3 regions of the Neorhizobium fuzhouense genome follow, and region 2 is predicted to be linked to each of the others. Evidence: predicted binding sites of a transcription regulator. Region 2 holds the regulator's gene; each other region holds the start of a gene.

Region 1 (7,421 bases), on a different contig from region 2:
CGTGACGGAAGACGAAAATACCTCGGGGCGCACCTATCGGGTGGCCAATGTGGCAGTGCCGGCACGCCCGCTGGAGCCGGCGCTCTATCTGGTGGCGACCCCCATCGGCAATCTCGGCGACATCACGCTTCGGGCGCTGGAGACGCTGGCCGGGGCCGATGTGCTGGCCTGCGAGGATACGCGCGTGACCCGCGTGCTGCTCGACCGCTTCGGCATCGTCAACCGCCCGTATGCCTATCACGAGCACAATGCCAATGAGGCGGGGCCGCGGCTTCTCGCGGCGCTGGAGGCGGGCAAATCCGTGGCGCTGGTCTCGGATGCCGGCACGCCACTCGTCTCCGATCCCGGCTACCGGCTTGGGCAGATGGCGATCGAGGCGGGCTACCGGGTGGTGCCGATCCCCGGACCTTCGGCGCCGCTCGCAGCCCTTGTCGGCTCCGGCCTGCCGTCCGATGCCTTCCTGTTTGCCGGGTTTTTGCCGGTGAAGGACAAGGGCCGGCGCGACCGTCTGGCGGAACTGTCCAAAATTCCGGCCACGCTGATCTTCTTTGAATCGCCGCACCGCATCGGCGATACGCTGGCGATTGCCGCCGACGTGCTGGGGCCGACGCGGGCGGCCTGCGTGTGCCGGGAACTCACCAAGACATTTGAAGAGTTTCGTCGCGGCACGCTTGGCGAACTCTCGGCCTATTACGACGAAGAGCGCACGGTAAAGGGCGAGATCGTGCTCGTCATCGGCCCGCCGGCCTATGACGATATTCCAGCCGCCGTCGATGTCGACGTGATGCTGAGGGAACTGGCGCTCTCCATGCCGGCCACAAAGGCAGCTGCGGAAGCGGCGCGTCTCACCGGCCTGTCACGCAAGGATCTCTACCAGCGCCTCATCGAACTGAAGGACGCAGATGGCGGCTAAGGGCGGCACGCAGGGGAGGCGCCGAAAAGCCGAGCGTCGCGGCCGCTTTTCGGAATATCTCGCCGCCCTGTTCCTGATGGCCAAGGGATACCGCATCCTTGCCCTTCGGGTGCGCACGCCCTTGGGCGAAATCGACATCGTGGCGCGCAAGGGTGACCTTGTGGCGTTCGTCGAGGTGAAGGCGAGGCGGCTGGAGACCGCGGCCGTGGATGCCGTCGGTTCGCTGTCGCAACAGCGTATCAGGGCGGCCAGCGACCTCTGGCTTTCGCGCCGTAGCGATGCGGCCCGCCTGTCGCAACGCTATGATATCATTGCCATCAGGCCGTGGCGGTTGCCGCGCCATTTCCCGGATGCGTTTTGAGGAGGGCAAGCCCGTTGCCATCCAGGAGCCGTCGTCCTACATCTGGCGGGCAATTTGACAAGGGGCAGGGTATGGCCAAGATCCGCAAAGTCGCGTTCCAGATGGACCATGTGTCCAGCATCAACATCGCGGGTGATTCCACCTTCGCCATCGCGCTGGAAGCGCAGGCGCGCGGTTATGAGCTTTACCACTATACGCCCGACCGGCTGACCATGCGCGACGGCCGCATTTTCGCGGCCATCGAGCCGATGGCGCTGCGCGACGAAAAGGGCAACCATTTCACGCTGGGCGAACGCGAACGCGTCGATCTGTCGACGATGGATGTCATTCATCTGCGCCAGGATCCGCCCTTCGACATGGGCTATATCACCTCGACCCATCTGCTGGAGCGGCTGCACCCGAAGACGCTGGTGGTGAACGATCCGGCCTGGGTGCGCAATTCGCCGGAAAAGATCTTTGTCACCGAATTTGCCGACCTGATGCCGCCGACGCTGATCTCCCGCGATGTCGGCGAAATCACCCGCTTCCGCGACGAGATCGGCGATATCATCCTGAAGCCGCTCTATGGCAATGGCGGTGCCGGCGTCTTCCATTCGGCCCGGGACGACCGCAATTTCACCTCGCTCCTGGAAATGTTCTCGCAGATGTATCGCGGCGAACCCTTTATCGCGCAGGGCTATCTGCCTGCGGTGCGCAAGGGCGACAAGCGCATCCTGCTCGTCGACGGCAAGCCCGTCGGCGCCATCAACCGCGTGCCGGCCGAACATGATGCGCGCTCCAACATGCATGTGGGCGGGCGGGCGGAAGCAACCGAACTGACGCCCCGCGAAGAAGAGATCTGCGCCCGCATCGGGCCTGCCCTTCGCGAACGCGGTTTTCTCTTCGTCGGCATCGATGTCATCGGCGACTTCATGACGGAGATCAACGTTACCTCGCCCACCGGCATTCGCGAGGTGAAGAAGTTCGGCGGCGCCGATGTTGCAGCTCTGTTGTGGGACGCTATCGAAGAAAAGCGGGGCTGATGCTGCGTCGCGCCCGTGTGCTCGTCACCCCTGTTCTCCTTTGTTCTGTTTATGGAAATACAGAAAAATCTAATACAGTAACTGGATAAAATTGTTCCGCGAATGTTCTTGTTTTAGTCCCGTGATTGTGTTTGATTGTATTTAGGCGCCACAACAACTTCAGTGAGTGGAACGCGGGCGCAAAAAGGGGCAGGGGCATGGTGGCGCGCGTCAGCACGGTGGCGTTCCAGGGCATAGAGGGCGTGCCTGTGGATGTGCAGGTCATGGTCGGCCCCGGCAAGCTGGGAATGCATATCGTTGGCCTGCCGGACAAGGCGGTGGCCGAAAGCCGGGAACGGGTGCAGGCAGCGCTTCATGCCTCCGGCCTTGCGCTGCCGCCGAAGAAGATCACCATCAATCTTGCCCCGGCCGACCTGCCGAAGGAAGGTTCGCATTTCGACCTGCCGATCGCGCTCGGCCTGATGGCGGTTCTCGGCGCCATTCCGGCCGATGCGCTCGGCGGCTATGTGGTGCTGGGCGAGCTTAATCTGGATGGCACGCTTGCGGCCGTTGCCGGCGCGCTGCCGGCCGCCATCGGCGCCAATGCGCAGGATAAGGGCCTGATCTGCCCCTTCGACAGCGGCGCGGAAGCGGCCTGGGCCGGCAGCGGCATCGATATCCTGGCGCCGCGCAGCCTGATTGCGCTGGCCAACCATTTTCGCGGCACGCAGGTTCTGTCGCGCCCGCAGCCGGCGGTGCGGGCAGCCCCTGCCAACCTGCCGGATCTCGCCGACATCAAGGGGCAGGAAAGCGCCAAGCGGGCGCTGGAAGTGGCTGCGGCCGGCGGCCACAATCTCCTGATGGTGGGGCCTCCCGGCTCGGGCAAATCCATGCTGGCGGCAAGGCTTCCCTCCATCCTGCCGCCGCTTTCGGCGGCGGAACTGCTGGAGGTCTCGATGATCCATTCGATTGCCGGCCAGCTTTCGGGCGGCAAGCTTTCGGACCGGCGGCCGTTTCGCACGCCGCATCACTCGGCCACCATGGCAGCGCTTGTCGGTGGTGGCCTAAGGGCAAAGCCCGGTGAGGCCTCGCTTGCCCATCATGGCGTGTTGTTTCTCGACGAGTTTCCCGAATTTTCTCCTCAGGTGCTCGATGCGCTTCGCCAACCGCTGGAAACGGCCGAATGCGTCATTGCTCGCGCCAATCACCGGATCACCTATCCGGCGGCCATCCAGCTGGTGGCGGCGATGAACCCGTGCCGCTGCGGCATGGCGGGAGAACCGGGGCACGCTTGCGCCCGTGGCCCGCGCTGCGTCAGCGATTACCAGAGCCGGATTTCCGGGCCGCTGATGGATCGTATCGACATCCGCATCGACGTGCCTTCGGTTTCGGCCACCGACCTCATCCGCCCGCGCCCGGCGGAAAGCAGCGCAACGGTTGCGGCAAGGGTTGCTGCAGCAAGAGACCGCCAGCGCGAGCGTTTTGCAAAGGCCGGCTTTCCGGCCATCGGCACCAATGCCCGCTGCTCGACAGCGCTGATCGAGGGCTTTGCCGAACCGGATGCCGGCGGACTGCAGCTTCTGCGCGATGCGGCGGAAAAGCTCAAATTTTCGGCGCGCGGCTATCACCGGGTGCTGAAGGTTGCCCGCACCCTTGCCGATCTCGACGGGCAGGAGCGGGTGGGGCGCATTCATCTGGCCGAAGCGATTTCCTACCGGATTGCCGGCGAGCGGCTGACGGCTGCGGCGTAGACGGCGCGGCTGCCCTCATCGTGTCCGATGCGCTCGGGCGACGTGTGCACGAAGGAGGCCGCGGGGGTATGGGAACCGGCGGGAAGCCTCGGCCGAGGCGGAGCGGCGTCAGCGGGCAGCGATATAGGCGGCGGTGCCGGCCAAGATGCTCGCGGCAGACCGGTTGAGAACCGTCAGCGCCGCCGGTCTCTTGAGGAGAAGCCGGGCGCGGGAGGCAAGCAGGATATAGGGAATGAGCACGGCCATCAGCACGACGAAGGTCAGCCCGACCAGCGCTGCATAATCTTTCGGGCCGATCGACTGCAGCGGAATGAGCGTCGGCACCAGCGCCACGTAGAACAGCATGGTTTTCGGATTGCCGAGTGTCACGAGCAGACCGGAGAGGAAGGAAAGGCCGATGCTTGGGGCGCGCCTTGCCTCGATCTCCTGCGGCAGGAGGCCGGCGGTCCAGAGCTTGAAGGCAATGTAGATGAGGTAGGCGGCGCCGGCATATTTGATGATGAGGAAGGGCGTGGTGAAATTCTGCGCGACGATGGCAAGGCCCAGAACGACGGCGGTAAGATAGACGAGATCGCCGAGAATGAGGCCGAGCCCCATGAAGAAGGTCGGGCGAAAGCCGGAGCCTAATGCGCGCGCGACGATCGCCGTCATGCCGGGCCCGGGAATGGCGGCGGCAATGAAGAGGGCAGCAGCATAGGCAATGAGTGTGGTGATGGTCATGGGTTCCTCCGCTGGAAAAGCCAATACTCCAACATCGCGCATTGGAAAACCGGCTTCTGGCCGCAAGGCGCCATCAATTTCAGGGAAGCCAGCGGGAGACGAAGGAGAATCCGATCAGAAATCGGCCATGGGTGAAAGCCGCACCGGGCCCGTGGGAAACATGCCGTCGCGGTGCCACATCATCAGTGCAAGCCCGTCGTCGGCAGCTGTTGTTGCAAAGCCGCCGTCGATCGACAGGAGATCCGGCGGAAAATGGACCTCCACCTCAACGGCCGTCGGGGCGAGGGCGGCTTGAAGCCGGCTCAGCGTCGGCATCTCGCTTGCGATGACATCGAGGAGCGACAGGCGGTCGGGCGATGATACATCCGTAGCCACGATGCAGTTTGCGTGTTCGAGCCAGTGCAGGGAAACGGAGGGAGAAAGCCAGGCGTTGAGCAGGAACATGTGGGACTGATCGAGCACGGCGAAATTTTTTGAGACCGGCGTGCGGTCCGCAAGGGCTTTGCGGAGGAGGGCAAGATCTGAGGCATCGCGGATATCGAGCTGGCGTGCGCGTGGATATGTGGTCGACGCAACCCGTGCAGAGACTGGCCGTGACGGAGTGGGGCAAAAAAAGCGCGCCTGCGGCAGGGTTTTGAAGCCGTAGGGCTCGTAGAGGCCGGGATGCCGGGTCGTCAGCACCATTGCCTCATAGCCGGCGGCGCGGCAGCGGTCGAAGGTGATGTCCATGAGCTGCCGGAACAGGCCGCGGTCGCGCCATGCGGGGCGTACCGCGCCGGATTGCCAGCCGGCGGCGTGCACGATCCTTCCCTCCATCATGAGCGGCATGGAGAAGGCGCTGAGATTGGCGATGCAGCAGCCGTCCTGGTTGAAAAAGCCCGTGGGGCTGCAGGTCGGGTCCGGGCCGCCGAGGCCTTCCAGCGGCGTCACATCGATGTCGAAGATATCTTTCAGAAGGTCGCAGAAGGCATGCCAGGCCCGGGGATCGTCAAAATAATCCGACCGCAGAACAAGCCCGGACGTGTCGGCGGCCCGGGGCATGATCAGACGCCTGTCGAGCCGAAGCCGCCGGCACCGCGGGCGGTCTCGCTCGTCGTATCGGTTTCCGTGACGCCCGCCTGCACCACGGGGGCAATGACGAGCTGGGCCACGCGCATGCCGCGCTCGATGATGAAATCGGCCTCGCCGAGGTTGATCAGCAGCACTTTCACTTCGCCGCGGTAGTCGCTGTCGATGGTGCCGGGCGTGTTGAGGCAGGTCACGCCGTGCTTGAAGGCAAGGCCGGAGCGTGGGCGCACCTGCATTTCAAAGCCGTGCGGGATCTCGAAGATGAAGCCGGTCGGCACCAGGCAGCGCGCGCCGGGGGCAAGGGTGAGCGGTTCGGTCACGGCGGCGCGGATGTCCATGCCGGCGGCGCCGGCCGTCTCATAGGCGGGAAGCTCCAGGCCTTCGCCATGGGCAAGGCGCACGAGGTTGAGCATCGGGCTGAGCATCGGGCCGCTCCTGCTAAAGCCGGGATCCGCATTCGGGTCAGGGCGCGTGTCGGACATGTCAGGCTCTCCTTCTGCGGCGCGGGCCATTCCTGTTGTCGAGGTCAATTGCATACTCGGCCTTAAATCGCTAGATACGCGGCAACTCAAAGGATTTCTGACCTATGGCCGAAAGCATTGCAGAGGCGGTTTCCCGCCGCCGCACCTTCGCGATCATCGCGCACCCGGACGCCGGCAAGACGACACTGACGGAAAAGCTGCTGCTGTTCGGCGGCGCGATCCAGCTTGCCGGTGAGGTGAAGGCGAAGAAAGACCGCATCCAGACGCGCTCCGACTGGATGAAGATCGAGCGCGAACGCGGCATTTCGGTCGTGACCTCGGTGATGACCTTCGAATTTGATGGCAATGTCTTCAACATTCTCGATACGCCCGGCCACGAGGACTTTGCCGACGATACCTATCGCACGCTGACGGCGGTGGATGCCGCCGTCATGGTGATCGATGGCGCCAAAGGCATCGAACCGCGCACGCTAAAACTGTTTGAAGTGTGCCGGATGCGCGACATCCCGATCATCACCTTCGTCAACAAGATGGACCGCGAAGCGCGCGACACGTTTGAGATCCTGGACGAGGTGGAGGAAAAGCTGGCGCTCGATACGGCCCCGGTGACCTGGCCTGTCGGCCGCTCGAAGAATTTCTGCGGCTCCTACAATCTGGCGCAAAACACCTATCGCGGCTCCGATACGCAGGTGGAGCCGACGCCGGTGAACGGCCCGCAGAGCGTGGCGGAAAACCTTCCGGAAAACGAGCGCGATGCCTTTATCGACGAGCTAGAACTGGCGCGGGAGGCCTGTCGCCCGTTTGACCGCCAGGCCTTTCTCGAAGGCCACATGACGCCGGTCTTCTTCGGCTCGGCGCTCAGGAATTTTGGTGTGCGCGATCTCATCAACGCGCTTGGCGATTTTGCCCCTCCGCCGCGCGACCAGGTGGCGGATGTGCGCAAGGTGCATGCGGCCGAAGACAAGATGACGGCCTTCGTTTTCAAGATCCAGGCCAATATGGACCCCAACCACCGCGACCGCATCGCCTTTGCCCGCATCTGCTCGGGCAAGCTGGAACGCGGCATGAAGGCAAAGCTTGCCCGCACGGGAAAACTGATGGGCCTGACGGCACCGCAGTTCTTCT
Region 2 (7,421 bases):
ACTCCTCAAATACGAAGGCAGCACCCTGACCGGGGGCTGCGGCAACGACAATGCGCGTGCCACTCTTCTCGAAAGCCACGTCCTTATCAGCAAGCCATTGCGCTGTCACGGCAAGATCCCCCGTGGCAAAGATGAGAGCAGCGCCCTGCAGAGGCTCTGCGACCTCCGTCGTGCCCGCGACATAAGCGGCCGCGCTGCCCAGATGCACTTCGACGGCCCGAGGCTGCTCGACAGACACAAAGCCGTTCTGGGCCTCGATCCGGAAACCACGCTCGGCCGGTCGTGCCGCTGCATCCATTATGGTTTCCAGAACGGCTTGCACGGCCTTCGGCCGCTCGGCGACGAGCAGCAGGCCGCGAAGGCCAAGTACGGCGTTGGCATGCCGCTCCAGATGCGCCCGGTCTGCCGGCAGCGGGTTCAGCCGCTCGCAGGCAAACAGGAAGAAGGCTTTCGACGCCGTTTCGGCAAAGGCAAGGCGAAAACTTGCGACCACGTCCCGTCCGTCTGCCGTGCGCGCGCCGCGGGAAAACTCGAGCAGATCGCCGCCGTCGATGCCCGCCGGTGCAAACCGCGCGCGGTCGGCCACGGCATCCTGTGACGATACCACCAGGGCGGAGAACCCGTCCTCGCCCACCGCGTCGCGGAAGATGCGGTCGCGTCGGGTAAACTCGTTGCCCTGCGCAGCTGCTTCCGCTGCCTTGACCGGATCTGCGACGGACAGTGGCTCGAGATAGGTGCCGTCCGCCAGAAAGACGCAGGCGTTCTGCGTGCCGAACGGGTGGACGGCATCGGGGGCCACGGTGAAGCCCAGTCGCTCCAGCCGCGCGCGGGCGATGACAAGCGAGGAGACCGGCAGGACAAGATGATCGATAAGACGCGGCATGATTCTCTCCGGATAGATCGAGGCGAGCTTAGCGCTCGCTGCATGCTGCGACAAACCGCGCCCAGACTGCGTTTTCACCGACTTTTCAGGGCTTGCGGAACACATGTGGAACATATAGTGTTCGTTCTGGATTTGTTTCCCTTCGAGGTTGTCTTCATGCTCACACGCAAACAGCAGGAACTGCTCCTGTTCATTCACGAACGAATGAAGGAAGCGGGCGTGCCCCCCTCCTTCGACGAGATGAAGGATGCGCTCGATCTCGCCTCGAAATCGGGCATTCACCGGCTGATCACGGCGCTTGAGGAGCGTGGCTTCATTCGGCGGTTGCCGAACCGGGCGCGGGCGCTCGAGGTGATCAAGCTGCCGGAATCCTATGTACCGCCGGCCCAGCCGCGTCGCGGCTTTTCGCCGAGCGTCATCGAAGGCAGCCTTGGCAAGACGCCGGCCGCGCGCCCTGCCCCGCCCGCGCCGCCGGTGGAAGAGTATAGCGGTTCTGCCACCGTTCCCGTCATGGGGCGCATCGCAGCCGGCGTGCCGATCTCGGCCATCCAGAACAATACGCATGCCATCAGCGTGCCGATCGAAATGCTGGGCACCGGCGAACATTACGCGCTGGAGGTCAAGGGCGATTCGATGATCGAGGCAGGCATTCTCGACGGCGATACCGTCATCATCCGCAACGGCAGTACGGCAACGCCCGGCGACATCGTCGTGGCGCTGGTCGATGACGAGGAAGCCACGCTGAAGCGGTTTCGTCGCAAGGGTGCCTCGATTGCGCTTGAGGCGGCAAACCCTGCCTATGAGACCCGTATTTTTGGTCCAGACCGGGTCAAGATCCAGGGCAAGCTGGTCGGTCTTATCCGTCGCTACCATTAAGCAGGGCGGAGACTGGTTGCGGGAGCGTGTCGTCGAAACGGCGCGTCTTCCAGTCGTAGCTGCGGTGCAGGCTCCACGGGCGTGAATGGCCGACATTGGCGGCTGTTGCCGTCCAGTTGGCGCGCGTGGCGCTCTGCGCAAAGCGGATTTCCAGGGCACCCGTCTTGCGGAGCGTCTTTTCCGTCAGCATCAGCGCGCCGGAGCGGCAGGTTTCGAAACGGGCGCGGGCGGCAATGACGATGTCGGAGGTGTCGCAGGCGGTTCCGGCATAGCGGGCATCCTCGATCACCGCAATGCGGATCTTTTCCGCGGAGCGGGCAAAGCAGCCGACCCGGGCGAGGCAGGCGAATCGGCCAGCCGGCGCGGTGCGGAATGCATCGGCCATCGCCACTGCCGCCTCGCGCCGTTCCTGCGTGCTGAGCGCCCGCGCTTGATTGTCTGGATTGTCGATATTGTCTGGCGCACGGCCGTCGCGCGCCGGCGGTTCCGGCGGCGGGATGTCTTCGGCGAGCAGGTCGATGGCGCCGGCTGCGGGCGTTCGGTCTTCACGGTCCTCGGCCGATGCTTTCGGTGGGCTGCCTTTCGGGCCTGCAAGCGGCCGCATCGGTGGCTTAGGGGATAGGTCGGATGATGCCGGGAACAGTCCGGCGGTGGATTTCGCCATGATGGGATGCAGGGTCTTGTCGATCATCAAGGCATTTTGCCACTGGCGATAGATGAATTCGGGTGGCGTGCGGCGGCTGACGGCCGCCTCATTCTCCTCGACGAGGGCCACGAGGGTCGCATCGTCGGACACCAGGAGGTCGGGACGCGCTGCACCTCTGGGCCAGAAAGAGACGGTCAGTGCTACGGCCATAATCGCCGCACCGACCAGCTTCAATCGGGTGCGCAGGAGAACGAGGAGGAGAAAGCCAATCGACGCAAGAGGAAGCAGCCAGACGCTCTGGCGCCCGACAGCCGCATCGCCGCCCCAGCCCGCCACCGTTTCTGCAATGGCAATGACCAGCTGCACGCCATAGCCCATGATCTTGATGAACGGAGCCTCCAGTCCGAACGGCATCATCAGCATGCCCAGCATGCCGGCCGGCATGACGATCAGCGAGATCACCGGCATGGCCGCGAGGTTGCCGGCAAGGCCGTAGGTTGCGATGCGATGGAAATGGGAGATCGAGTAGATCGAGGTGGAGAGCGATCCGATGAGCGACGTCATCACCACCCCTGCCACCATGCCCGATACGGCAGCGGTGACGGCAAGCACCGGCGGCCGGCGGGCGGTGAGCGGATTGTGCTGGTCGCCCCGGAAACGTGACCAGGCGGCGTAGCCCGCCACCAGCGCGACTGTTGCGGAAAACGACATCTGGAAACTCGGGCCAAGCACCGCCGAAGGTGTCAGCACCAGAATCACCACGGCCGAAAGCGCCACATTGTGCAGGCTGATCGACGGACGGTCGAACAGCACGGAGGCCAGCATGATCACCATCATCACATAGGCGCGTTCGGCCGACACGCCAAAGCCGGAGATGAGGTAATAGGCCGTCACCATGGCGATTGCGCCAAGGGCGGCGATCTTCTTGATCGCCACCTCCTGGGCAAGACCGGAAAATGCGCTGAGCAGCAGTCGCGCGCCGACAAAGAAGATACCGGCGGCAAGCGCCATGTTGAGCCCGGATATGGCAATGATATGCGCGAGGCCCGCCACCCGCAGCGCCTCGACGGTCTTGTCGGAGATGGCGCGGCGCTCGTCGGTCACGATGGCTGCGGCAAACGCACCGGCGTCTCCGGGCACGAGCGCGCGAATGCGAGTGCCGATGTCGCTGCGCAGCTCAAACAGCTTGCCGATGAGGGTGGTCGTCCAGCTTTGCGTGATGTCGCTTCCAAGCCTCTGCGGCGGGCCATAGAAATAGCCCACGGCGCCGGTGCCTTGAAAATAGGCAGAGAAGGCGAAATCGGCAAGCCCCGGAAGGGCGGGGCCCGAGGGGGGCGACAGCCGCACCTTGCCGGCGATGCGGTCACCGGTCTCGAACGGTCTGTGTGCAGCGCGGGAGAGGATCACCGCGCGCTCCGGCGGGCGGGCAATCACCGGCGCGGCAGTGGAGACGAGGCGCACCGTATAGCGCCAGCGCCCGCTGGCGGCCGCCTCGCGTTTTTCGACGATGCCTTCGATCTGTGTGGTCATGGGCGCGTCAAGGAGGATGGTCGAGTTGCGCAGGCTTTCGATCTCGGCAAGGGCCGCACCCGCACAGATCAACCCTGGAACCAGCAGCCAGCAGGACATGACCCGCCGGCCCGCCCTTGCCAGCAAGACAGCAGCAAGGATCAGCGGCAGGGCGCAGAAGGCGGGAACGGTGGATGGCGTCGTGGGAGACGTCAGCCAGAGGATGGCGCCAAGCCCCAGAAACACCGGGAGAAACAGGAAGGCGCGCCCATGCGCCTCCTCTTCCGCGCACCATGCCGCCACCTTCGCAGGCCAGGGCGCGCGATCACTTTCGCGTGCGTCTAGAACCGTCGCGTCGAGATCCCGGTTGTGTTGAATGGACGGGAGAGGAAGGGATTCGAAGGCTCTCACGGGCAGCCGGAGACTGCGCGAAAACGCCATCGTCTCGCGCACCGATTCGCCTGCCGGGATGTCCGCCTGCGCCACCGCGCCTCCTCGGAAATCGGGTCATCCACCTTAACCGAAACACAACCTGCACCTGTTTAACTCGCCCGGTCAATCGCAGCTTTCGGCCGCGATTGACCGCCCGCCCTGATTGGATCGATTTAATCGAGCCTGCTGCCGGCCCGCTGCCGGAATGTGGTCTTGCCTGGCCGCGAAGCTGTCGTATGCCGTTGGTTTTCGCGCTGCACAATTACCCGCGCCAAGCGCTTGGCAGCACGCTTTAGATCATATAGCTACTTTCAGAGGCTTCACTCATCTGGCGCGTTTTGCGCCATTCCGCCCATCGGAGGATCAGTATGACGGACACAAGCGCACATCTGGGATTGGGAGATAAAACGGTCGACCTTCAGGTCAAGAAGGGAACGATCGGGCCGGACGTGATCGACATCGGCGCACTCTACAAGAACACCGGTGCCTTCACCTACGACCCGGGTTTCACCTCGACCGCATCCTGCGAATCCAAGATCACCTTCATCGACGGCGACGAAGGCATTCTCTTGCATCGTGGTTACCCGATCGAGCAACTCGCCGAACACGGCGACTTCCTGGAAACCTGCTATCTTCTGCTGTACGGCGAACTGCCGACAGCAGCCCAGAAGAAGGATTTCGATCATCGCGTCACGCACCATACCATGGTGCACGAGCAGATGAGCCGCTTCTTTACCGGCTTCCGCCGCGATGCCCATCCGATGGCCGTCATGGTCGGCACGGTCGGCGCGCTGTCGGCCTTCTATCACGACTCGACCGACATCACCGATCCGCACCAGCGCATGGTCGCCTCGCTGCGCATGATCGCCAAGATGCCGACGATCGCGGCAATGGCCTACAAGTACCACATCGGCCAGCCCTTCGTGTATCCGCAGAACAATCTCGATTACGCATCGAACTTCCTGCGCATGTGTTTTGCCGTGCCGTGTGAAGAGTACAAGGTGAACCCGGTTCTGGCGCGCGCCATGGACCGCATCTTCATCCTGCATGCTGATCACGAGCAGAACGCGTCCACCTCCACGGTGCGTCTGGCCGGTTCCTCCGGTGCCAATCCGTTCGCCTGCATCGCGGCCGGCATTGCCTGCCTCTGGGGCCCGGCTCACGGCGGCGCCAACGAAGCGGCTCTCAACATGCTGATGGAAATCGGCACGCCGGACCGTATCCCGGAATACATCGCCCGCGCCAAGGACAAGAACGATCCGTTCCGCCTGATGGGCTTTGGTCACCGCGTCTACAAGAATTACGATCCGCGCGCCAAGATCATGCAGAAGACCACGCATGAAGTGCTGAACGAGCTTGGCCACAAGGACGACCCGCTGCTGCAGGTTGCCATGGAACTGGAAAAGATCGCGCTCACCGACAGCTACTTCATCGAAAAGAAGCTCTATCCGAACATCGACTTCTATTCGGGCATCACGCTGAAGGCGATGGGCTTCCCCACCACCATGTTCACGGTTCTCTTCGCGCTTGCCCGCACCGTCGGCTGGATTGCCCAGTGGGCCGAAATGATCGAAGATCCGCAGCAGCGCATCGGCCGTCCGCGCCAGCTTTACACGGGCGCTGCCCAGCGCGATTACGTGCCGGTTTCCAAGCGCTAAGACGCCGGTTCAGACCTTTCCTGACATCAAGGCCCGCGAAATTTTCGCGGGCTTTTTCGTGGCGGAATGATTCTCTCGTGCGGGCAAGCTATCGTGAGAATGTGCGCTACAGCCGTAGCGGGAGACCGGAGGAAAAGCATGGATTTCATGAAACTGTTGAAGTCTCTTGAAGAGCTTCTTTACGAGGTCGTGTCCTGGCTGATCTTCTATCCGCTGACGATCTGGCGTTCTCTCGTCAACCCGCTTTACATGATGCGCTATGCCGATGAGGAACTGGCGGACAAGCCGCAGGACCAGTATGACGATATGCTGAGCCCGCCACTTTTCCTGCTTCTGACGCTGTTGCTGGCCCAGTCCATATCCCACGCGATCCCTTCACTCTATGACGATTCCACGCTGCCGCCGATTCTGTCGTCAACCGCCAATCTGCTGATTGCACGCGGCGTGATCTTTAGCGTGCTGCCTCTGGTGATGGCCGTGACGCTGGTCAGACGCAAGAATATAAGGTTGACGCGGGAAACACTGCGGCCGCCGTTTTATGGTCAGTGCTATGTCGCAGCGCTCTTTGTCCTGGTGGCCGGCATTGGCCTCGATCTCATGCTTATCCCGCATCAGGTGGGGCTCACGACAGGCGCCATCCTGTTTGCGGCAGCCGTTACATGGTATGGTCAGGCTGAGGTGCGATGGTTCAAACGCGATCTGCATATCACCACGGCCGCGAGCATCGGTTTGTTCGTGACACGGTTCCTGGTTGCACTCATCGTCATCCTGGTGGTAGCCCTTGCCCTCGGATTGACCCTCAAAAGCTGGAAGTGAGGGCCCATGCGGCTTTGTCCCAGGCCGTCGGATGTCTTGATCAGGAAGCGCCGCTGCCAGTGGGATACCGACTTGCCAGAAGCTCCAGCACCAGCCGCGCGCCTGCTTCGCCGGGCGCCACGGCCGTCGACAACCTGTCCCAGACCACAGCAAAACCTTCGAGCATGGCCCGCCGCTGCGGCGTGTCGGAGGACAGGCATTCGGCCCAGCGGCAGAGATAACCTGGGCGCACCATGTCGTTGATATGCTCGGGAATGACCGGCTGGTCGGCAATCAGGTTCGGCAGCGCCGCCGACCATATCTTTATGCGGCTCGCCATCATGCGGATCAGGAAATCCGTCTTGTAGATGGACACGGTCGGCACGCCGCAGAGCGCCAGTTCCAGCGTCACGGTGCCGGATGCGGCAATGGCGGCATCGGCTTGGGCAAAGGCCTGCCATTTATGGGAAGCGCCGACGGTGATCTCCGGCTTCACCGCCCAGTCGGCCACGAGCCTGCGCACCAGCGCCTCCTGGCGCGGCACGGTCGGCAGCAGGAGGCGCAGCCCGTCATGGCGCGCGGCAAGCAGCGCTGCGGTTTCTTGAAGGGCTGGCATCAGCGC
Region 3 (7,421 bases), on a different contig from region 2:
ACCACTTCCGCCGCCGTCCCATGTTCCTCGCCGGACACCTCCGGCATCGCATGGAGATGGCGACGCCAGAGGCTGAGGGCTTCAAGATCGCGCGCGGCAAGGGTCATGCGGGGCTCCTGTCGTTGCGGAACGGGATCAGGTGGGTTGTCGGCTTGATAAAGGAAATGGCGTCACACCTTCTCCACGAAGCCATCCAGCACCCGCTTCTGGCCCGCGCGGTCGAAATCGATCGTCAGCTTGTTGCCTTCGATCGCGGCCACATGCCCGTTGCCGAACTTGATGTGAAACACGCGGTCGCCGGTCTTGAACTTCGACGGTGTGTCGGCCACCGACTTTGCCACCAGTTCGCCATCGATGGTGCGCGCCTTCGGCCCGCTTTCGCCGTAGCCAATGCGCTCCACCGCGTGGCCGGAGCGGCTGCCCCAGTTGTCGCGGGTGGCGTCGGTCTTGTTGGCCTGGGCGCGCTTCCATCCGGGCGTCGAATAGGAGTTCTGGAACGGCTCGGTCTTGTCGAAGCGCGACTGGCCATAACCGCCACGCCCGCCATAGCCCCCATAGCCGGTATCGGCGGCAGCCACGTCGACATGGGCAGCCGGCAGCTCGTCTATGAAGCGTGAATGCACGGTGGATTGCCAGAGTCCATGGATCCGCCGGTTGGAGACGAACCAGATGTGGCAGCGGCGCTTGGCGCGGGTGATGCCAACATAGGCCAGCCGCCGTTCCTCCTCCAGCCCCGAGCGGCCACCTTCGTCCAGCGAGCGCTGGTGCGGAAACAGGCCTTCTTCCCAGCCGGGCAGGAACACGGTTTCGAATTCCAGTCCCTTGGCCGAATGCAGGGTCATGATGGAGACGGCATCGAGGTTTTCGTTCTGCTCGACATCCATGACCAGCGAGACATGCTCGAGAAATCCGCGCATGCTCTCGAACGCTTCCATCGAACGGATGAGTTCCTTCAGGTTGTCGAGACGGCCGGGCGCTTCGGCGGATTTGTCGTTCTTCCACATGTCGGTATAGCCCGACTCTTCAAGGATCTGTTCGGCAAGCTCGATATGCGGCGTATCTTCCAGCCGCTCGCTCCAGCGGGCAAAGCTCTGAACCACATCGAACAGCGCCTTGCGGGGCTTCGGTTTCAGCTCATCCGTCTCGATCATGTCGGCTGCGGCAGACAGCATGGGTATGTCGCGGGCGCGGGCATAATCATGCAGGTTGCGCACGGTAGAATCGCCAAGGCCGCGCTTCGGCGTATTGATGATGCGCTCGAAGGCCAGATCATCGGCCGGCTGACAGACGAGGCGGAAATAGGCCATGGCATCGCGGATTTCGAGCCGCTCGTAAAAGCGCGGGCCGCCGATGACGCGGTAGTTGAGGCCGAGCGTGACAAACCGGTCTTCGAATTCGCGCATCTGGAAAGAGGCACGGACGAGGATGGCCATGTCGTTCAGCGCATGGCCGGAGCGTTGCAGCTGTTCGATCTCTTCGCCGACGGCGCGGGCTTCCTCTTCCGAATCCCAGCCGGCGTGAACGATCACCTTGTCGTCATCGGGGTCGGTGCGTTCGGTGAACAGCGTCTTGCCGAGACGCCCTTCGTTATGGGCAATCAGGTGGCCGGCAGCTCCCAGAATATGTTCGGTCGAGCGATAGTTGCGCTCCAGCCGGATGACCTTGGCGCCGAGAAAATCCTTTTCGAATCTCAGGATATTGTCCACTTCCGCGCCGCGCCAGCCATAGATCGACTGGTCGTCGTCACCCACGCAGCAGACGTTTTGCGGCACGTCCTTCGGGCGCTGGGCCAGAAGCCGCAGCCACATATACTGCGCCGTGTTGGTGTCCTGATACTCGTCCACCAGAATATAGCGGAATTTCTGGTGGTACTCGCGCAGGATATCCGGGTTGCGGCGGAAAATGTCGATCGGATGCAGCAGGAGGTCGCCGAAATCGCAGGCGTTCAGCGTCTTCAGCCGGAGTTGATAGGCGGCATACAGCTCACGGCCCTTGCCGTTGGCAAAGGCGCGCGCATCGCCCTCGGGAATGTCCTTCGGGGTCAGGCCCTTGTTCTTCCAGGTGTCGATCATGCCGGCAAACTGGCGGGCGGGCCAGCGCTTGTCGTCAAGGCCTTCGGCCTGGATCAGCTGCTTGATCAGCCGGATGACGTCATCGGTATCGAGAATGGAGAAATCAGAGCGGAGACCGGCCAGTTCCGCATGGCGGCGGAGGATCTTGACGCCGATCGAGTGGAACGTGCCGAGCCACGGCATGCCCTCGACGGCGCCGCCGACCAGCACGCCGATGCGCTCCTTCATCTCGCGCGCGGCCTTGTTGGTGAAGGTGACGGCCAGAATCTGGCTCGGATAGGCGCGATTGGTGGCGAGGATATGGGCGATTCGTGTCGTCAGAACCCGCGTCTTGCCGGTGCCGGCGCCGGCCAGCACGAGGACAGGGCCATCCATGCTTTCCACCGCATCGCGCTGTTCCGGGTTGAGGCCGGAGAGATAGTCGGGCGCGCGGTGCTGGTCGCGCGCCGCCATGGCGCGCGCGGCAAGGCCAAGGCCACCGGCTGCCTGCACGCCCGTGGGCGGCACGCCCGTGGAGGGACTACCGGGCGCAAAACCCTCATCATCGGCAGACCGTGCCGCGCGGTTTCCCGTCAGAGACGTGTCCGGAAAGGGCGGTTCCAATGGGTGGGCGCCGGCCGTGCCGGGCGCGCGGCCTTTTTTGGGAGCGTGATCCGGTTCCTCGTCAAAGAACGGAATATCGTCGAAGCTGTTCGTCATATGGTCAATCTAGTGGTTTGCGCCGGACAAGGCCATAGTGCATGTTCTGCTTTTATTCCAGATGCGGCGCAAAGACGGGCAGTCGCCGATGTTTTGCGCAGGCAAAGCGGCGGTGCCGGCGGAGAGGAGGTGCCCTCAGACGCGGCGGCCTTCGTCATCACGCTGCCGTGAAGATACGTCAGGTTACAATTCGGCAAGGTTGGCAATCCGGCATTGCGTAAGATCTTGCTAAACGTGATACTTTGGCTCGATATATATCGTCTTCCCCCATCGGAGTGCCGAATGCGCATCTGGAAGCAATTGCTCCTCAGTCTTGTCCTGCTGCTGGCAGGCCTCTGTCTGTGGCTGGTCGTCAGCCCCGATGCAGGCCATGCGCTTGTGCGGATCGGCGTGCCGCAACAGGCCGTCGCCCTCGTGCAGCCGGCTGTTGCCGGATCGGAAAAGACGCCAGGCGCTGGCGCGCAGCCGGCGCGCGGGGCGGGCGCTGCGGCAGGGCAGGGCGGCCGCGGACAGGGCGGGCAGAGGGCAACCCTGGTCGTGACCCGGCCGGTTGTCGTCGACAAGGTCAACGATCGCCTGAACGCCATCGGCAGCGGCATGGCTATCCAGTCCGTCGTCGTCATGCCGCAGACGGCAGGTACGATCAACGAGATCCTGGTTTCCTCCGGCAAGCCGGTGAAGAAGGGCGATGTGCTGGCGCGTCTCGATGACGAGGAACAGAAGATCGAACTCGAAAAGGCGCGTGTCGCGTTGCGCAGCGCCGTGGAAAAATCCAGCTCCTATCGCAACCTGCAATCGGTTGCCCGGCTCGATGTTCTCGACGCGCAGATTGCCGAGGAAGCGGCAAAGCTTGCCGTCAGCACAGCCGAATTCAACCTGCGCCGCCGGGCTATCCTCGCCCCGATCGACGGTATTGCGGGCATCGTCGCCATCAACCTTGGCGACAACGTCACCACCCAGACCAGCATCGTCACGCTGGACGATCGCTCTGAAATTCTCGTGGACTTCTGGGCACCGGAACGGTTCGTCACCGCCATTGGACCGGGAATGGCGGTCGAGGCAAGTTCGATCAGCCGTCCGGGCGAAAGCTTTGCCGGCAAGGTCGAAAGCATCGACAACCGGGTCGATGCCGCAAGCCGCACGATCCGCGTGCGCGCCCGCATCGACAACCGGTCCGACGTTTTGCGGGCCGGCATGTCTTTTGCAGTGTCCATGCGCTTCGAGGGCGAGACATTTCCTGCCGTCGATCCGCTGTCCGTGCAGTGGGATGCCGAAGGCGCCTATGTCTGGAAGATCGCCGACAACAAGGCCTTCAAGGTGCGCGTCGGCATCATTCAGCGCAACGCCGATACGGTCCTCGTCAAGGCCGATCTGAAGCCGGATGACCGGATCGTCGTGGAAGGCCTGCAGCGCGTGCGCGAAGGCCAGCCGGTGCGCATGGAAAGCGTCGGCGAAAAGCCTGAAGAGGTGGCGCGTCAATGAGCGAGAATTCCGACTTGAAGATCGAGAACGCCAAATCGACGTTCACTGCCCTTTTCGTCAGACGGCCCATTCTGGCCGCCGTGATCAACACGCTGATCGTGGTGGCCGGCCTTGCCGCGCTTGTCGGCGTCGAGGTGCGCGAACTGCCCGATGTCGACCAGCCGGTGATTACCGTGCGCACCACCTATGACGGCGCCTCGCCGCAGACCGTCGACCAGGAACTGACCCAGGTGATCGAAGGGGCGGTGGCGCGCGTGTCCGGGTTGAAGGCGCTGTCGTCGGAATCGCAGTTCGGCGCAAGCCGCGTGACGATGGAGTTTTCCGATACGGTGGATCTGGCGGTCGCGGCCAACGACGTGCGCGATGCGATCGGCCGCGTTGCCGGCCAGCTTCCGGAAAGCGCCGACGATCCGCGCATCGTGAAGGCCGATTCCGATTCGCAGCCGATCATGCGCCTTGCCGTCACCTCGTCCACGCTCTCCATGGAAGACCTGACGCTTCTCGTGGACAACGAGATCAGCGACCGGCTGGCTGCCGTCGAAGGTGTCGCCGATGTCGAGCTCTACGGCGACCAGGAAAAGATCTTTCGCGTCGATATCAACCAGGCAGCCCTTGCCAGCCGCGGGCTGACGGTTGCCGATGTCTCCAATGCGCTGGCCAGTGCCGCGCTCGACGTGCCGGCCGGATCGCTGACCAGCCGCACGCAGGATATCGTCGTGCGCGCGACGGCCAATCTGTCGACGCCGGCCGATTTCGAAAATGTTCTGATCAAGGACAATATCCGCCTGCGCGATGTGGCAGGCGTCACGCTCGGCCCGGATGACGGCACGACGACGCTGCGCTCCAATGGCGTGCAGGGCGTCGGCCTCGGCATCATCCGTCAGGCCCAGTCCAATACGCTGAACATCTCGACCGGCGTGGCCGCAGCGGTGGCCGACCTGCAAGCGGCGATGCCCGCGGGCACGCGAATCGTCATTACCTCCGACGATGCAACCTTCATTCGCGGCGCGCTGCACGAAGTGGAACTGGCACTCGGACTTTCGGCCCTTATCGTGGTTGCCGTGCTCTATCTCTTCCTGCGCGACTGGCGGGCGACGCTCATCCCGGCGCTGACCATGCCGGTCGCGCTGATCGGCACGCTTGCGGCGATCTATCTCGTCGGCTTTTCCATCAACATCCTGACGCTGCTTGCCATCGTGCTCGCCACCGGCCTTGTGGTGGACGATGCGATCGTTGTGCTGGAAAACATCGTGCGGCGCCGGGCGCAGGGGCTCGGGCCGCGTGCCGCAGCCATTCTCGGCACCCAGGAAGTGTTCTTCGCCGTTCTGGCAACGACCGCCACGCTGGCCGCCGTCTTCATTCCGCTGTCCTTCCTGCCGGGTCAGCTGGGCGGCCTGTTCCGCGAGTTCGGCTTCGTGCTGGCGCTTGCTGTCGGTCTCTCCTCGATCACGGCCCTCACACTCTGCCCGATGCTCGCCTCGCGCATGCTGACAAAACCGATGGTGGAGCCGAAGGGCCTCCTCTCCGGTTTCGGCAATCTCTTTGCGGCAACCTATGCCCGCACGTTGCAGTTCTCTTTCAATGCGCCGGTGGTGGTGATCGCCGTCTGCGTCGTCATCATGGGCGCGGCCTATGTCGCCTTCGGTCTTGTGACCAGCGAACTTACGCCGCGCGAAGACCGCTCCATGATCATGCTGCGGGCGACGGCGCCGCAGGGCGTCAGCCTGGAATATACGCAGGACCAGTTGCAGCGGGTGGAGGAAAACCTGAAGCCGCTGATCGATCAGGGCGATATCCGCAACCTCTATTCCATTTCCGGCATGGGCGGCTCGTCCAATACCGGTTTCATGGTGATCACGCTGGCGCCCTGGGAGGAGCGCAGCCGCAGCCAGGACGAGATCGCGAGCGACATTACCGCAGCGGCCGCCCGCGTGCCGGCGTTGCGCGGCTTTGCGATCCAGTCGAACAGCCTGCGCATTCGTGGCGCCGGCAGCGGGCTGCAGGTGGCGCTGGTCGGTGCCGATCATCAAAGCCTGACGGCGGCGGCCATCCAGCTGGTGCAGGCCATGGAGAAAAGCTCCTCCTTCGTCACCCCGCGCCTCGACAACGAGCCCACCCAGGCGCAGCTTTCCGTGTCCATCGACCGTGAACGGGCATCCGATCTCGGGATCGATATTACCGGGCTTTCCACCTCCATGCAGGCGCTGCTGGAAGGCCGCTCCATCGTTGACGTCTTCGTTGATGGCGAGGCGCTGCCGGTGAAGCTCGTGTCCTCCATGCAGCCGATCAACGATCCGACCGATCTGGAAAACGTGTTCCTGCGCACCGGAGACGGCAAGGTCGTTCCGATGTCGACCATTGCCAGCCTGAAGGAAGGTGCCGTTTCGCCGCGCCTCAACCGCGAGCAGCAGCTTGCTTCCGTATCGCTCTCGGCAAGCCTTGGCGATGGCGTCTCACTCGGCGCGGCCCTCCAGGAGGTGACGACGCTTGCCCAGCCCCTCCTGCCCAAAGGCTCTCGCCTGATGCCCTTGGCGGAGGCAAAGACGCTCGGCGAAAACGCCAACGGCATGGCTATCACCTTCGGCTTCGCCATTGCCATCATCTTTCTGGTGCTGGCTGCCCAGTTCGAAAGCGTGCTGTCGGCGCTGATCATCATGACGACGGTGCCGCTCGGGCTTGCCTGCGCCGTTTTTGCGCTGGTCCTCACCGGATCGTCGCTCAACGTCTATAGCCAGATCGGCCTCGTGCTTCTGGTCGGCGTCATGGCGAAGAACGGCATTCTCATCGTGGAGTTTGCCAACCAGCTGCGGGATCAGGGGATCGCTGTGCGCCAGGCGATCGAGGAAGCCTGCCGCTTGCGCCTTCGCCCCGTGATGATGACGATGATCGCGACCATTCTCGGCGGCGTGCCGCTGGTTCTGGCATCCGGCGCCGGTGCCGAAGCGCGCGTGGCGCTCGGCTGGGTCATCGTCGGCGGGCTCGGGCTTGCAACGCTTGTGACGCTCTATGTGACGCCGGTCGCGTACCTGCTGATTGCCCGCTTCGCAAAGCCCCATGCCCATGAGGAAGAGCGCCTGCACGAGGAACTGGAGCGGGCGCACAAAGGGGCGGCCAATGCGCAGGAAAAGCCGTTGCTGGCGGCGGAGTGACGCTGTCAGTCGCCCGTTT

What was found. The regulator LexA, encoded in region 2, represses DNA repair genes until DNA is damaged. The targets are predictions, from matches to a motif close to TGTTCNNNNTGTGTTCNG.
Region 1: ACEXP3_RS12870 (YifB family Mg chelatase-like AAA ATPase) is a predicted target of LexA. The motif match lies at 2,389-2,406, and genes of this name have one in related genera.
Region 3: ACEXP3_RS04500 (ATP-dependent helicase) is a predicted target of LexA. The motif match lies at 2,814-2,831, and genes of this name have one in related genera.

The regions. Positions count from the first base shown of each region.
Region 1 is NZ_JBHFFP010000006.1:144,585-152,005, reverse strand. It holds gene rsmI (16S rRNA (cytidine(1402)-2'-O)-methyltransferase) at 2-913, shown strand; gene ACEXP3_RS12880 (YraN family protein) at 903-1,274, shown strand; gene gshB (glutathione synthase) at 1,346-2,296, shown strand; gene ACEXP3_RS12870 (YifB family Mg chelatase-like AAA ATPase) at 2,494-4,026, shown strand; gene ACEXP3_RS12865 (LysE family translocator) at 4,135-4,746, opposite strand; gene ACEXP3_RS12860 (GNAT family N-acetyltransferase) at 4,861-5,676, opposite strand; gene dut (dUTP diphosphatase) at 5,790-6,239, opposite strand; gene ACEXP3_RS12850 (peptide chain release factor 3) at 6,401-7,421, shown strand, end outside.
Region 2 is NZ_JBHFFP010000012.1:186,551-193,971, forward strand. It holds gene ACEXP3_RS20145 (VOC family protein) at 1-883, opposite strand, end outside; gene lexA (transcriptional repressor LexA) at 1,040-1,759, shown strand; gene ACEXP3_RS20155 (ComEC/Rec2 family competence protein) at 1,740-4,400, opposite strand; gene gltA (citrate synthase) at 4,715-6,004, shown strand; gene ACEXP3_RS20165 (permease) at 6,143-6,820, shown strand; gene lpxB (lipid-A-disaccharide synthase) at 6,861-7,421, opposite strand, start outside.
Region 3 is NZ_JBHFFP010000002.1:135,026-142,446, reverse strand. It holds gene ACEXP3_RS04505 (amidohydrolase) at 1-107, opposite strand, end outside; gene ACEXP3_RS04500 (ATP-dependent helicase) at 171-2,771, opposite strand; gene ACEXP3_RS04495 (efflux RND transporter periplasmic adaptor subunit) at 3,054-4,253, shown strand; gene ACEXP3_RS04490 (efflux RND transporter permease subunit) at 4,250-7,402, shown strand.